4 regions of the Lysinibacillus sp. FJAT-14222 genome follow, and region 4 is predicted to be linked to each of the others. Evidence: riboswitches for the same ligand, from Rfam matches in the RefSeq annotation. Region 4 holds a riboswitch; each other region holds the start of a gene.
The links. A riboswitch is a leader RNA that binds a small molecule or an ion and turns the genes downstream of it on or off. The one in region 4 is predicted to bind thiamine pyrophosphate.
Positions count from the first base shown of each region.

Region 1: it holds a riboswitch for thiamine pyrophosphate, as region 4 does, so the genes downstream of both, AN161_RS05940 (ABC transporter substrate-binding protein) here and thiT (energy-coupled thiamine transporter ThiT) in region 4, are expected to answer to the same signal.
Region 2: it holds a riboswitch for thiamine pyrophosphate, as region 4 does, so the genes downstream of both, thiM (hydroxyethylthiazole kinase) here and thiT (energy-coupled thiamine transporter ThiT) in region 4, are expected to answer to the same signal.
Region 3: it holds a riboswitch for thiamine pyrophosphate, as region 4 does, so the genes downstream of both, thiC (phosphomethylpyrimidine synthase ThiC) here and thiT (energy-coupled thiamine transporter ThiT) in region 4, are expected to answer to the same signal.

Region 1 covers NZ_LIYL01000012.1:17,532-20,727, forward strand. The annotation lists gene AN161_RS05930 (sigma factor regulator N-terminal domain-containing protein) at 1-593, opposite strand, end outside; gene AN161_RS05935 (RNA polymerase sigma factor) at 578-1,084, opposite strand; TPP riboswitch at 1,281-1,391, shown strand; gene AN161_RS05940 (ABC transporter substrate-binding protein) at 1,565-2,560, shown strand; gene AN161_RS05945 (thiamine-binding protein) at 2,562-2,852, shown strand; gene AN161_RS05950 (ABC transporter permease) at 2,852-3,196, shown strand, end outside.
Region 2 covers NZ_LIYL01000001.1:75,112-78,307, forward strand. The annotation lists gene thiE (thiamine phosphate synthase) at 1-34, opposite strand, end outside; gene thiD (bifunctional hydroxymethylpyrimidine kinase/phosphomethylpyrimidine kinase) at 24-848, opposite strand; gene thiM (hydroxyethylthiazole kinase) at 848-1,603, opposite strand; TPP riboswitch at 1,692-1,790, opposite strand; gene AN161_RS00265 (acyl--CoA ligase) at 1,980-3,196, shown strand, end outside.
Region 3 covers NZ_LIYL01000003.1:22,174-25,369, reverse strand. The annotation lists gene AN161_RS01505 (AEC family transporter) at 50-979, shown strand; TPP riboswitch at 1,364-1,478, shown strand; gene thiC (phosphomethylpyrimidine synthase ThiC) at 1,805-3,196, shown strand, end outside.
Region 4 covers NZ_LIYL01000061.1:43,523-46,718, forward strand. The annotation lists gene map (type I methionyl aminopeptidase) at 4-759, opposite strand; gene thiT (energy-coupled thiamine transporter ThiT) at 1,266-1,826, opposite strand; TPP riboswitch at 1,996-2,103, opposite strand; gene AN161_RS25510 (DUF4870 domain-containing protein) at 2,228-2,560, shown strand; gene AN161_RS25515 (SMC family ATPase) at 2,774-3,196, opposite strand, start outside.

The DNA.
Region 1 (3,196 bases), on a different contig from region 4:
TACAACCATACAATGTTTAGATTGCTAGGAATCTTCCCTTGTATTTCTTTTAATGTATAAGGTTTGTTAAAAGATACGGCAACTTCTGCAACGTGATTCTCCATTTGCGAAATTTCACCTAGTTCGTTTTGTACACCGTCATGGTATTTTTTTATGGATGGGTGATAAAATGTCGCAAATTTAGTCTTTGTCTGTTTATCGTACTCATAGAACTCTGTATCAGACCAATAAAATCCTGGTGTTAACTCGTTCTTGTCAATTTTGCCTCGAAACCATCCAAATGAACTTGTAAGTGTGCTCCATTGAACTACATAACCGTTAATATTCTTAGAACGGTTTGTGATAATGTTTCCACCAAACATTGATGAATTACTTACCGTTACTTGAGAGTCGACTTGAATATTAGGTTCTGCAATGTCATTATGTAAAAAAAGATGTTCTTTAAGTCTTTTAGAACTTTCCGTTGCAAAGTAGGAACCAGTTTTATAAAAGACGGGTAAGAGAATTAATATTACAATAATTGAAGTGATGATAATTTTTAGTAGTTGTTTTCGTTTAGCCTTTTTTAAAGCGTTATTTAACGAAGTTTCCATTCATGTTTACCTCCTATTTTTGAGTGAATAAATTTACGTGCACGATATAATTTTTGCTTGACGCTATCTACTTGAATATCCAACAAAGTAGCAATTTCTTCATATGAAAAATCATAGTAATACTTTAAAAAGAATATTTCTTTATATTCTTTTTTAATGTCTTTTAACAAATAGAAAATTTCATCCTTATTTAGCAATGTCTCAAAATGATAATCGGTGTGTTGGAGCTTTGAATATATTTCCTCAGTGATGTAAATGTTTTTCTGCTCCTTTTTCCTTTTCAAGTCAATATATTGATTAAGTGAAACTCTAAAAAACCATGGGCGTATATTGCTTTCTGTGAGGCTATCTAACAACGTATAAATTTTATAATAGGTGGTTTGAATTATATCTTCCGCATCCTCTTTTTTGGCTCCTTTCGCTAGTAATAGATTGAACACTTCCTCTCCTAAATGGATTAGATAGGAGGTTAGTTCATTTTCTTTTTTCATTGCTGATCCTCCTTACTCTTATACAACGAATGAGTGATCACAAATGTATACACTTAATTATAAAGTTTATTTTGGGATAAGGGCTATGTCTGACATTGCTTTCTGAAATGACATGACAATATAATGCTTTAACATGAAAGAGACCCTTGTCATTTACAGATAGATATGGGTATAATAATCACGAAAAGTTCATATGGAAAGAATGTAGGGGGGCTGGTAGTTGCCAGCTGAGATTGTGTCCGATAGACGCTGACCCTTTGAACCTGATTTGGCTCGTACCAGCGTAGGGAACATCTATTCAAAAAAAGAAAATTTTTGATACTGATTGTAAAACGTCTGGGAGGAATTCCTAGGCGTTTTTTATGTTACAAGAATTGTTGTATGCACAAAGCTTAGGTGCAGACATACCGTGAATACGCTTTCTTCTGGTTACACATTCATTCATGAACACTTTCAAATTACTTACTGGGAGGATTCAGCATGAAAAAATGGTTATTGATCCTGTTGGCTGCGCTTTTAACATTAGTGGGCTGTAGTGAAAAGGAGGATAAAAAGGATACTAAGGAATTAACAAAAGTCTCGGTAGTTCTTGACTGGACACCGAACACAAATCACACAGGTTTATATGTAGCGAAAAAACTTGGCTACTTTAAGGAACAGGGCTTAGATGTTGATATTTTATTACCTGGTGAAGCAGGTGCAGATCAGCTTGTGGCGTCTGGTAAGGCTCAGTTTGGTGTAAGCTATCAGGAAGGGATTACACAGGCACGTGTGCAAGATGTACCTTTAGTATCGATCGCAGCGATTATTCAACATAATACTTCTGGCTTCGCATCCATTGCATCAAAAGGCATTACGTCACCTAAGGATTTTGAAGGTAAAACATACGGTGGCTGGGGTGCACCGCTTGAACAAGCAGTACTACAATCACTTATGCAAACAGAAAATGCGGATATTAATAAGTTAGATATCGTCAATGCAGGCGATATCGATTTCTTCACAATGATGAAAAAAGATATTGATTTTGCGTGGATTTATTATGCAGTGACAGGTATTGAAGCAGAACTTCGTGGCGAAAAGCTGAACATGCTTTATTTAACAGATTATAGTGATCTGTTAGATTATTACACACCTGTACTTGCTACAAACGAAAAAATGATTAAGGATGATCCTAAGACAGTCAAAGCATTTGTCGCTGCTGCAGCAAAGGGCTATGAATATGCGATAAATCACCCAAGTGAGGCAGCTGATATTTTACTAGAAGCGGTACCTGATTTAGATAAAGACCTTGTGCATAAAGGTCAGGAGTGGCTAGCAGATAAGTATCAAGATGACGCTCCTCAATGGGGCGAGCAAAAACTTACTGTTTGGGAAAACTACGCGAAATGGATGGAAAGCAACAAAGTTTTAGAGGGCGAATTTAACGCAGAACAAGCATTTACAAATGACTTTTTACCAAAAAAGGAGACAAAGTAATATGGCAAACTCATTAATAAGTGTACAAATTATCCCGAAAACTGAAAAATATGAAGATGTGATCCCATTTGTCGATGCAGCGATTGCGGTTATTGATGCATCAGGGGTGAAATATGAAGTTCACCCACTAGAAACAACAATGGAAGGTGAACTATCGACTTTGCTACTAATCATTGAAAAAATGAATGACAAAATGATTGAGCTTGGTGCTATTAATGTGATTACGCAAGTGAAAATTTTATATCAGCCAACTGGTATTACAATGGGAACCTTAACGGAAAAATATCAGTGATGAAGCAAGCAATAAAACAAGGAAGGACGATATTTTTTATCGCCTTCCTCTTATTCATATGGGAACTAATTGTCCGCTTTGCAGACGTTCCACATTGGCTATTGCCCGCGCCAAGTGCCATTTTGATGGAGGGCTTTCAATCGTATGACACGTTTGTGCCGCATGCTTTAGCAACTGTTCAATTAGCACTTCTAGGCCTTGCCATTGGGATATTGTGTGGGCTAACGGTTGCCGTGTTATTACATCGTTTTACGTTTATTCGGGAGCTATTTTATCCTATTCTCATTATGTCACAGAATGTCCCTGTGCTCGTCCTAGCACCGTTATTAATCATCTGGTTTGGG
Region 2 (3,196 bases), on a different contig from region 4:
TAATAAAATATAACTGTAGATCGTTACGTTTCATGAATGATCACCTCACAGGAGTCCTTATAGTTTTGATAGGCAAAATGATTTGTTGGACCATGACCATTACCAATAGATAAATCGTGAGTAATTGCTAATTGAATAAATTTTTTTGCTTCCTCAATCGCTTCTTCTATAGGTAACCCACGGCCAAGAAAAGCGGTTAATGCAGCGGAAAACGTACAGCCTGTACCATGTGTATTTTTTGTTGCGATACGAGAGGACTGCATGGAAAATGACCGACCGTCTTGAAAAAATACATAATCAATCGCATAATATTGATCTGCTAAATGACCGCCTTTAATAATGACACATTGAACCCCCATTTGTAATAAGACATGAGCTGCTTCTTTAATATCTGCTAAAGAATTGATTTTCTTTCCGGCAAGGGTTTCGGCTTCAGGTATGTTCGGTGTTACGATTGTTGCTAAAGGTAGTAAATAACTACGTATTGCATCAATTGCTTCTTGCTGTAATAAGCTTTCGCCACCTTTTGCAATCATGACAGGATCAACAATAAGCGGAATATTTACTTCGGATAAAATATGTGCAATTGATTGAATTATTTCGGAGGAAAACAACATTCCTGTTTTAACAGCACTTATTGAAAAATCCTCGATTAGCGCTTTAAGTTGTTTCTCAACGAAGCTAACTTCAATTGGTAGGACATCCGATACACCAAGTGTGTTCTGGGCAGTCAAAGCTGTAATAACAGACGTTCCAAATACCTTTAATTCCTGAAACGTTTTTAAATCAGCCTGTATGCCTGCGCCACCACCACTATCTGAACCTGCAATTGTCGTTACAATATGCATCATTCTACACCATCCTTGGAAAGCCGGTGTAGTTCATTCAATACTGCAATTTGAAAATCGCCAATGTATTGAGTGGAAGAAGCAGCTTGTTCTGCCACTTTTTTATAAAGCGACAATGTATCTACCAATTGGGTAAAGGGTTTATTTCCTGTGGCGTAGGCGGCACAACAAATGGCACTCAATAAGCAACCTGTTCCAGTGACTTCTGTCATTTGAGGATTTCCACCTGTAATCCATTGCTGATGTTCGCCATCAGTAATAAAATCCTTTTCACCGGTCACAATAACAATACAATTATTAAGTTGAGCTATTTGCTTTGCCTCTATTTCTAAAGAAATTGAACCATGACCACTATCTACGCCTTTTTGTTGCCAGTCTACATTGGCAATAGCCGCAAGCTCTCCAATATTACAACGAATTGCTGCAAACTTAATTTCCTTCAGTAATTGCCGTACCGTCTGTTTTCGGTAAGTTGTTGCACCTGCAGCAACAGGATCTAAAATAATGGGAATGCCAAGAGCATTTGCTTTTTTTCCTGCAAGTAACATTGATTCTTTCATATGCTCATTAAGGGTACCTATATTTATCAATAAGCCTGAGGCAATCGTGACCATTTCTTCAACCTCATGACTGTCATCAGCCATGACTGGAGAAGCACCTATTGCTAATAAGCCATTTGCTTGAAAATTAGCCACGACGTAATTGGTAATACAGTGAATAAGTGGATTTTTTTTACGAATAGTACGAAATATCAATCTAAGTCCTCCTTGTTGGATGGACGTAAGCGTGCAAAAAAGGCTCTTTTTCGTGCAAAAAAAACACGCAAAAGAGCCCTTCATCAGTAATTAGATGTGATTTGCTCCCTACGTCAGTATTAACTAACAGGTTCAAAGGGTCAGGTTTTACCTTCTCAACTCTAAGTGAGTCCCCCTGCAATCATTCTTTTAGTTGACCAAAATGTACCATATTTTTCATTCGTGTTCAATAGGGAGATTTTTTAGAACCAATTCGTGACTGATGCCATATAGCAGAGCATGATAGTTGTCATGACTTTATTAAAATAGAGTACCTTCCATTGAAAATGATGAAAATTGAGTTTTATAATGAGCATAACAAAAGGGGGCATTTGCCATGAAAAGACAAGATTTAATTGCACCAGAATGGTATAACATTTCAGAGGAAATTGAAAAATATGCAAAGGATTCTACCAAAAATGCATTAATAGTTTATAACGAAGACGAGGAAATTCAGTACATAACATATGCTACTTTACTTGAAAAGGCGAATCAGGCAGCGCATGTACTTACATCTCAAGGTTTAACAAAAGGTGATGTTATTTTAGTCATGGTGCCGAGGTCAGTTGAAGCGTATATCGTATATATTGCTGCCTTAAAGGCAGGTTTAACCATTATCCCAAGCTCAGAAATGCTGAGAACTAAAGATATTGAATATCGAATCAATCATGCTAATGCAAAAGGTGTTGTTGCATTTGAGCCTTATATTGAACAATTTAATGATGTGGAAAATTTACAAAACATACAGCGATTTGTCATTGGTTATGCACATGAACCTTGGCAGCCGTTGCTTGAAAAAATGCAAAGCCAACCAACAACCTATATAAGTTCTACACCAACTAAGAGTACAGACATTGCATTTTTAGCATATACGAGTGGTACTACGGGCAATCCAAAGGCAGCCGTACATACACATAGTTGGGGTTATGCACACTTAAGAACGACTGCACCGAATTGGTTAGGTGTCCAAGAAGGTGACATTGTATGGGCAACAGCAGCTCCAGGCTGGCAAAAATGGATCTGGAGTCCGTTCCTCGCTACATTAGGAAGCGGTGCAACAGCATTTGTCTACAAAGGTAACTTTGATGCGGCAACATATCTTGGGCTGCTTGAAAAATTCAATATTAATATTCTGTGCTGTACACCAACCGAATATCGATTTATGGCAGCGCTTGAAAATTTACAAGATTTCAATTTAAGTACAATCCGTCAGGCTGTGTCAGCGGGTGAACCTTTAAATAGCGAAGTGATAAAAGTATTTTCGGAGGTCTTGAATTTACAAGTACGAGATGGCTATGGACAAACAGAAAATACATTACTTGTTGGTACAATGGTAGGAATGGGGGCTAGAATGGGTTCAATGGGTAAACCTACTCCGGGTAATACAGTTGAAATTATCAATGATTTTGGAAATCCTGTTGCAATTGGAGAAGTTGGAGACATTGCTGTACATTGTGAAACACCCGCGTTATTTAAAAAATATTTGAATGATCCAGAACGTACAAATTTACAATTTAGAGGCGATTGGTATATTACCGGAGATCGTGCATATAA
Region 3 (3,196 bases), on a different contig from region 4:
ACCGAGTTTACAAACAGCAATACTATAGGAAAGGAAGGGGGGACTCGCTATGACGTATCTCGGTATGATTTTCTTCCAAATTGTAGCTCCTATTTTAATACTTCTAGTACTTGGTGCAGTTTTACAAAAGAAATTTCGCTTTAATTTAAAGGCGCTATCTCAGCTTATTACATACTGCTTCATGCCAGCAGCTGTTTTTGTGAATTTATATGAAACGAGCATAGAGCTGTCTGTACTTGGGGAAGTTGCGTTATTTATTTTACTCTTTATAGGAAGTCAAATGGTGCTTAGTCACTTTATAGCAAAGGGGCTCGGTTTAGTAAAAACAGAGGCTGCAGTGTTTAAAAATAGTGTTGTCCTTATTAATTCAGGCAACTATGGTATTCCGGTCGCGCAAATGATTTTCGTAACACAGCCGATTGGAGTAGCGATTCAGGTCATTCTCGTAATATTTCAAAATATGACGACCTATACATATGGCTTGTACAATTTAATTTCTTCAACAAAATCGGGCATGTCTATTGTAAAAGACTTTCTCAAAATGCCTATTATCCATGCGCTTATAATTGGTGTGGCAATGAACTATTTTAATATTACTATTCCGCAGTTTATAAAAATTCCGGTAGACCATGTGGCAGATGGCTTTATTGCTGTAGCCCTAATAACATTAGGAGCTCAACTATCACAGCTTGAAATTAAATCAATGTTCAATAAGACAGTATTCATTAGCTGTTTTACACGACTAATTATAGGACCAGCTGTAGCTTTACTTATCATTTTTGTACTTGGCTTAGATGGTGTCGTGGCACAATCACTTTTTATAGCTAGTGCTTTTCCGACATCACGAAATAGCTCTAGTCTGGCATTAGAATATGGTGTGGAATCGACAACCGCTGCACAAACGGTTTTATTTTCAACAATTGTAAGCTGTATTACAGTGACGATTGTAATTTATGTAGCGGAACTGTTGTTTACCTAACGGCTGGATGTTATTCGGAAGAAGTGACAGCCATCTGGAGTAAGCGGCTTTCCTTCTGATTTTTAAAAATAAGCTAATCACCAAAAGTTAGGGATTATATTTTTTAAAACGTATGCCAAGTGGAGGCTGGGCGACTCCTTGGGGATTAGCGTCACAGATGAGACCCTGGAGCGAGCAAGTAGGGGAACGAAGGCTAAAAGCATCACGTCCTGTGATAACGCCTTCGTGACCAACATCCTGTTGCCCCAAACGGCTCATCGGACGCCCCCAGGAAAGCGCTCAGCCGGAACGGAAATCAACCACACTTTATGATGATGAGCCGAAAATATTCAAATGAAGCTTCCATCTATTAGCAATATCTGCTACACTAGCATCAAACTTAATAGCACTAACTAGGGGAGTCTGATGAGTCAGGCTGAGAGGGAAACGCATAGAGGTTTCTTGACCCTTTGGACCTGATCTGGCTCATACCAGCGTGGGAAAGTTAATCATTATTGCACTCTCTGTTTTTTGCAATAACTATACCTTTACATTCTTAGCCGGATCCAAAATTTTCTTTGGATTCGGCTTTTTGTCTTCATTCAGCAGAAGACTCCTATCTTTGCGAGTGATGAGATGTATGCGGTTAAGATTCCTTATCAGTGGGTGCCCAAACACCTGCTGAATGAAGACAAGCCTCCGGCGGATGTCACGGATTTTAAAAGGAATGAATTGTGCGGGCACAATTCAAAATCCGGACGCAATTACGCCAAGGCGAAATTGATTTTTTGTTTGGGTGAGCTAGATTCGGTCCTTGTATAAATGGAAAAGGGAGCGAAGTAGTTTATGACAACAGTTAGCGATAAGAATATTACGATTATGTCAAGTTTTGATGGAAGTAAAAAAGTGTATGTAGAAGGATCTCGATCAGATATTTTAGTGCCAATGCGTGAAATTGCTTTAAGTCCGACGACAGGTAGCTTTGGTGAAGAGGAAAATGCGCCAGTACGTGTTTATGATACGAGTGGCCCGTACACAGATCCTGAGTATAAGGTGGATATTACGAAAGGATTGCCAGCTTTACGTAGTGCATGGATCAAAGAACGAGGTGACGTCGAAGAATACGAAGGTCGTACAATCAAGCCAGAAGATAATGGATTCCGCAAAGCTGATGATCCACGAATGAATGAAAATGTTTTTCCGGATTTATCTAGAAAGCCTTTACGTGCGAAGAAAGGTAAAAATGTAACACAGCTTCACTATGCACGAAAGGGAATTATTACTTCAGAGATGGAATTTGTAGCGATTCGCGAAAATATGGATCCTGAATTCGTGCGCTCAGAGATCGCGGCAGGGCGTGCAATTTTGCCCTCTAATATTAATCACCCTGAGGCCGAGCCAATGATTATTGGACGTAACTTCCACGTGAAAATTAACGCTAATATTGGAAATTCAGCAGTGTCATCCTCTATTGCGGAAGAGGTAGAAAAAATGACATGGGCGACACGTTGGGGTGCTGATAACATTATGGATTTGTCGACTGGTAAGCATATTCATACGACACGTGAATGGATTATTCGTAATGCCGCGGTGCCTGTAGGAACGGTGCCAATCTATCAAGCGCTAGAAAAAGTAAATGGTGTGGCAGAGGATTTAACGTGGGAGGTGTATCGTGATACGTTGATTGAGCAGGCCGAGCAAGGTGTTGATTACTTCACGATTCACGCAGGGGTTCTGCTACGCTATGTGCCATTAACGGCTAATCGTGTAACAGGCATAGTATCTCGAGGAGGCTCGATTATGGCACAGTGGTGTTTATATCACCATCAAGAAAGCTTCTTATATACACATTTTGAAGAAATCTGTGAAATTATGAAAACATATGATGTTGCCTTCTCTTTAGGTGATGGTTTACGTCCTGGTTCCATTGCAGATGCAAATGATGAGGCTCAGTTTGCGGAGCTGGAAACGCTAGGGGAATTAACGCAAATTGCCTGGAAGCATGATGTACAGGTGATGGTAGAAGGACCAGGGCATGTGCCAATGCATCTTATTAAAGAAAATATGGACAAGCAGTTAGAGGTGTGTAAGGAAGCTCCTTTCTATACTTTAGGGCCGCTAACAACAGATATCGCGCCTGGCTATGACCATATTACATCGGCTATTGGTGCTGCGATGATCGGTTGGTTTGGTACGGCAATGCTATGTTATGTGACGCCTAAAGAGCATCTCGGCTTA
Region 4 (3,196 bases):
GTTTTATTCTTCATCTAATGCCGTTAAGATGATTGGTTTATCTTTTGTAACGATAATTGAATGCTCAATTTGGGCAACTAATGATTTGTCTGGCGTAATGAATGTCCAGCCATCACCAGCTTCCACAATATGCTCCGCTTTCGCTGAGATGAAGGGCTCGACGGCAAGCACCATGCCTTCCTTCATAATTGTAGAATCCCATGCATCATAATAATTTAAAATATGATTTGGCTCATCATGTAAGGAACGACCTAAACCGTGACCAGTTAGGTTCATAATCACTGTTAAATCGTTGGCATATGCTTCACGCTCAACAGCTTTTCCGATTTGGTTTAATTTTGATCCAGCTTTTACTTTTGTCATCGCTCGATCGAAAGCACTTTTAGCTACGCGACACAGCTTTTCTTTATCTTCGTAGCCTTCACCAACTACAAATGAAATGCCAGTATCTGCAAAGTAGCCATTTAATGAACCAGATACATCTATGTTTACGATATCTCCATCTTTAATCACACGTTTACCTGGAATACCATGCGCCACTTCCTCATTAACACTAATACATGTATATCCTGGGAAATCATACTCCCCTTTAGGTCCAGAAACTGCTCCTGCTTCAGCAAACATACGGCCTGCAATTTCATCTAGCTCAAGTGTTGTTACACCTGGTTTTGTAGCTGCCTGCATTGCTTCACGAATTTCAGCACAAATACGGCCGATTTTTTTAAAGGCTTCAATCTCTTCTTGCGTTTTTACAATCATTTTTAACGTCCCTTTCATCTAATATCTACTATTTAATATAACATAACTTTCTATGCATAAAACGCTAAACGCTTTAAATATTATATGCCATCTTACATTGTAAAGTGCTGAAAATAGGCTCATTACCGTAACGTAGGGGTGATTTCCGTTCCGACTGGGCGCTTTCCTGGGGGCGTCCGATGAGCCGCTTTTGTTGTTGCTGTCGCTACGCTTTCGCACAGAAAACATCCGCTGCGCTCCAGGGTCTCGGGTCAACAGATGTTTTTTGCGCGAAAGCGAAGCGGCAGCGGCACCGATGTTGGTCACGAAGGCGTTATCACAGGATGTGATGGTTTTAGCCTTCGTTCCTCTATCGCTGATCCCCAAGGAGTCGCCCAGTCGTAACGAAGATCAACTTATTTGCATGACATAAATATACGCAATCCCTAACCTAGCTAAAAAAGCAACAATCCTACATTCAATTTAATAAAAATAAAAACCCTCCACTCATGTGAAGGGCATAATAGTTATGATTTTCGTTGCATTAATTGAGGAGCTGCTGTGAATAACAGAACACCCACAATTGCTGTTAAAATTGTTGCTGGTAGCATATATGTTCCATTATAAATGATGGAATAAATCCACGCATTTTGATCTCCAGCATACTCTGAGAAAAATACAGCGCCCGCAATGGTATGTGCTGCATATCGTAAAAATCCTGCTAATACAGTTCCTAGAATAATATAAAGTGCCATTTTCTTTTTGTTTAAATTTTTAGCAGCCTCGAGTACTGGTCGGCGAACAACGGCCGCTAAACCAACTACTGTGAAGGCAACACCATAATCGAGTAATCCTTGAAGCCAATGTATAATAAAGGCACCAAACATTGTTTGCATAACACCAATAAGTAAGCCTGTTGTCAGACCTGGCATAAGACCCCAACGAAATGCCATTAACATTATTGGCACCATCACTAGACTAACAGAGCCTCCTTGTGCCCATACTTGGAAGGAAACCTGATCGAGCACAAGGCCAATCGCTGCGAATATCGCAATTTCCACAAGCATTAAAAGTCTTTTTTTGTCCATAATTATTCTCTCCTTTGTTCCGATGTAGGATACAAGAGCAGGAATAGAAAACTGTTGGCAAATATGTCCCTATCTGGCATCAAAAAGGCTTAATCTCCATTCATCATGTTTTTAGTAGCTGAATAAAGATAAAAAACGATGCCAGGACAGAGCCTCACATCGTAAAAGTGTCGGTTTCTATCCACATCCCTACGCAAGTGTTAACTTACAGGTTCAAAGAGTCAAGGCATTACGTGCCCAGTCTCAGCTGACATCATCAGCTCCCCTTGTGGTCGTTACATCTTAATTTATTTGAACAATCTCATTGTACGCAAACACTGTTATGATTACAACCTCTTCCACATTATTTTTTGAAACTTTGCTGTTTTTCATGCGTAAATATTAAAAAAGGAGGTACAACTATGGAGAACCAAAAAATTTTATCTGCGTTTAGTTATCTCAGTATTTTTTTCGCCCCTTTTATTGTGCCATTAGTTGTTTACTTTATTTCAAAAGATAGCTACGTAAAGAGTCACTCTATTCGAGCACTAATATCACATTTAATTCCAGTCGGATTCGGAATTATCTTATTTGCAGTCTTTGTCATCTCAACCTTTTCATTTAACACTTTTGACCCAGATTCAAGTAGCAGTACTTTTCTTATTATTTGGTTTGCTTCATTCGCAATTTACTTACTCGTTTCAATAGGAATTCTTATTTGGAATATTGTTCAAGCTGTTCGCGTTATCCGATAATGTTATATTCGAACTAAACAAATAGTACCAATAGTTAAAGGAGCTGTTATTTTATGAAAGTATCTAAAGTTGTCAAAACCGCCGTAAAATTAGCACCTATCGTTATCCCAATTGTAAAAAAAGTAATCGCTACAAAGAAAGGAACGACTCCTAACGTAACTAAAAAATAACAAAAGGGCGTATTTCCATATAACGGAGATACGCCTTTTCACTTTATTTCACTTCAAAATATGTTTGACTATGACCATTCATTGTTTTTTCGACATGCAGAACTGCGGGCATTGTAGCTTTTAGCTCTGCAACGTGTGATATGACACCAATCATGCGTCCAGAATCTTGTAAATCAATGAGAGTGTCAATCGCCTTATTTAATGCTTCTTCATCGAGAGAACCAAAGCCCTCATCAATAAACATCGTTTCAATGCGGATGTTACCTTGAAAGCTTTGAATCACATCTGCCATACCAAGGGCAAGACTTAATGATGCATTAAACTTTTCTCCACCTGATAATGTTTTCACATCTCGTAATTGATCCGTATAGGCATCATATACATCTAACCCAAGCCCACTTTGCTTTGCATGCTTTTCTAATCGATCCGAACGTCGTAGCTCAAATTGACCATTCGATAAATGATA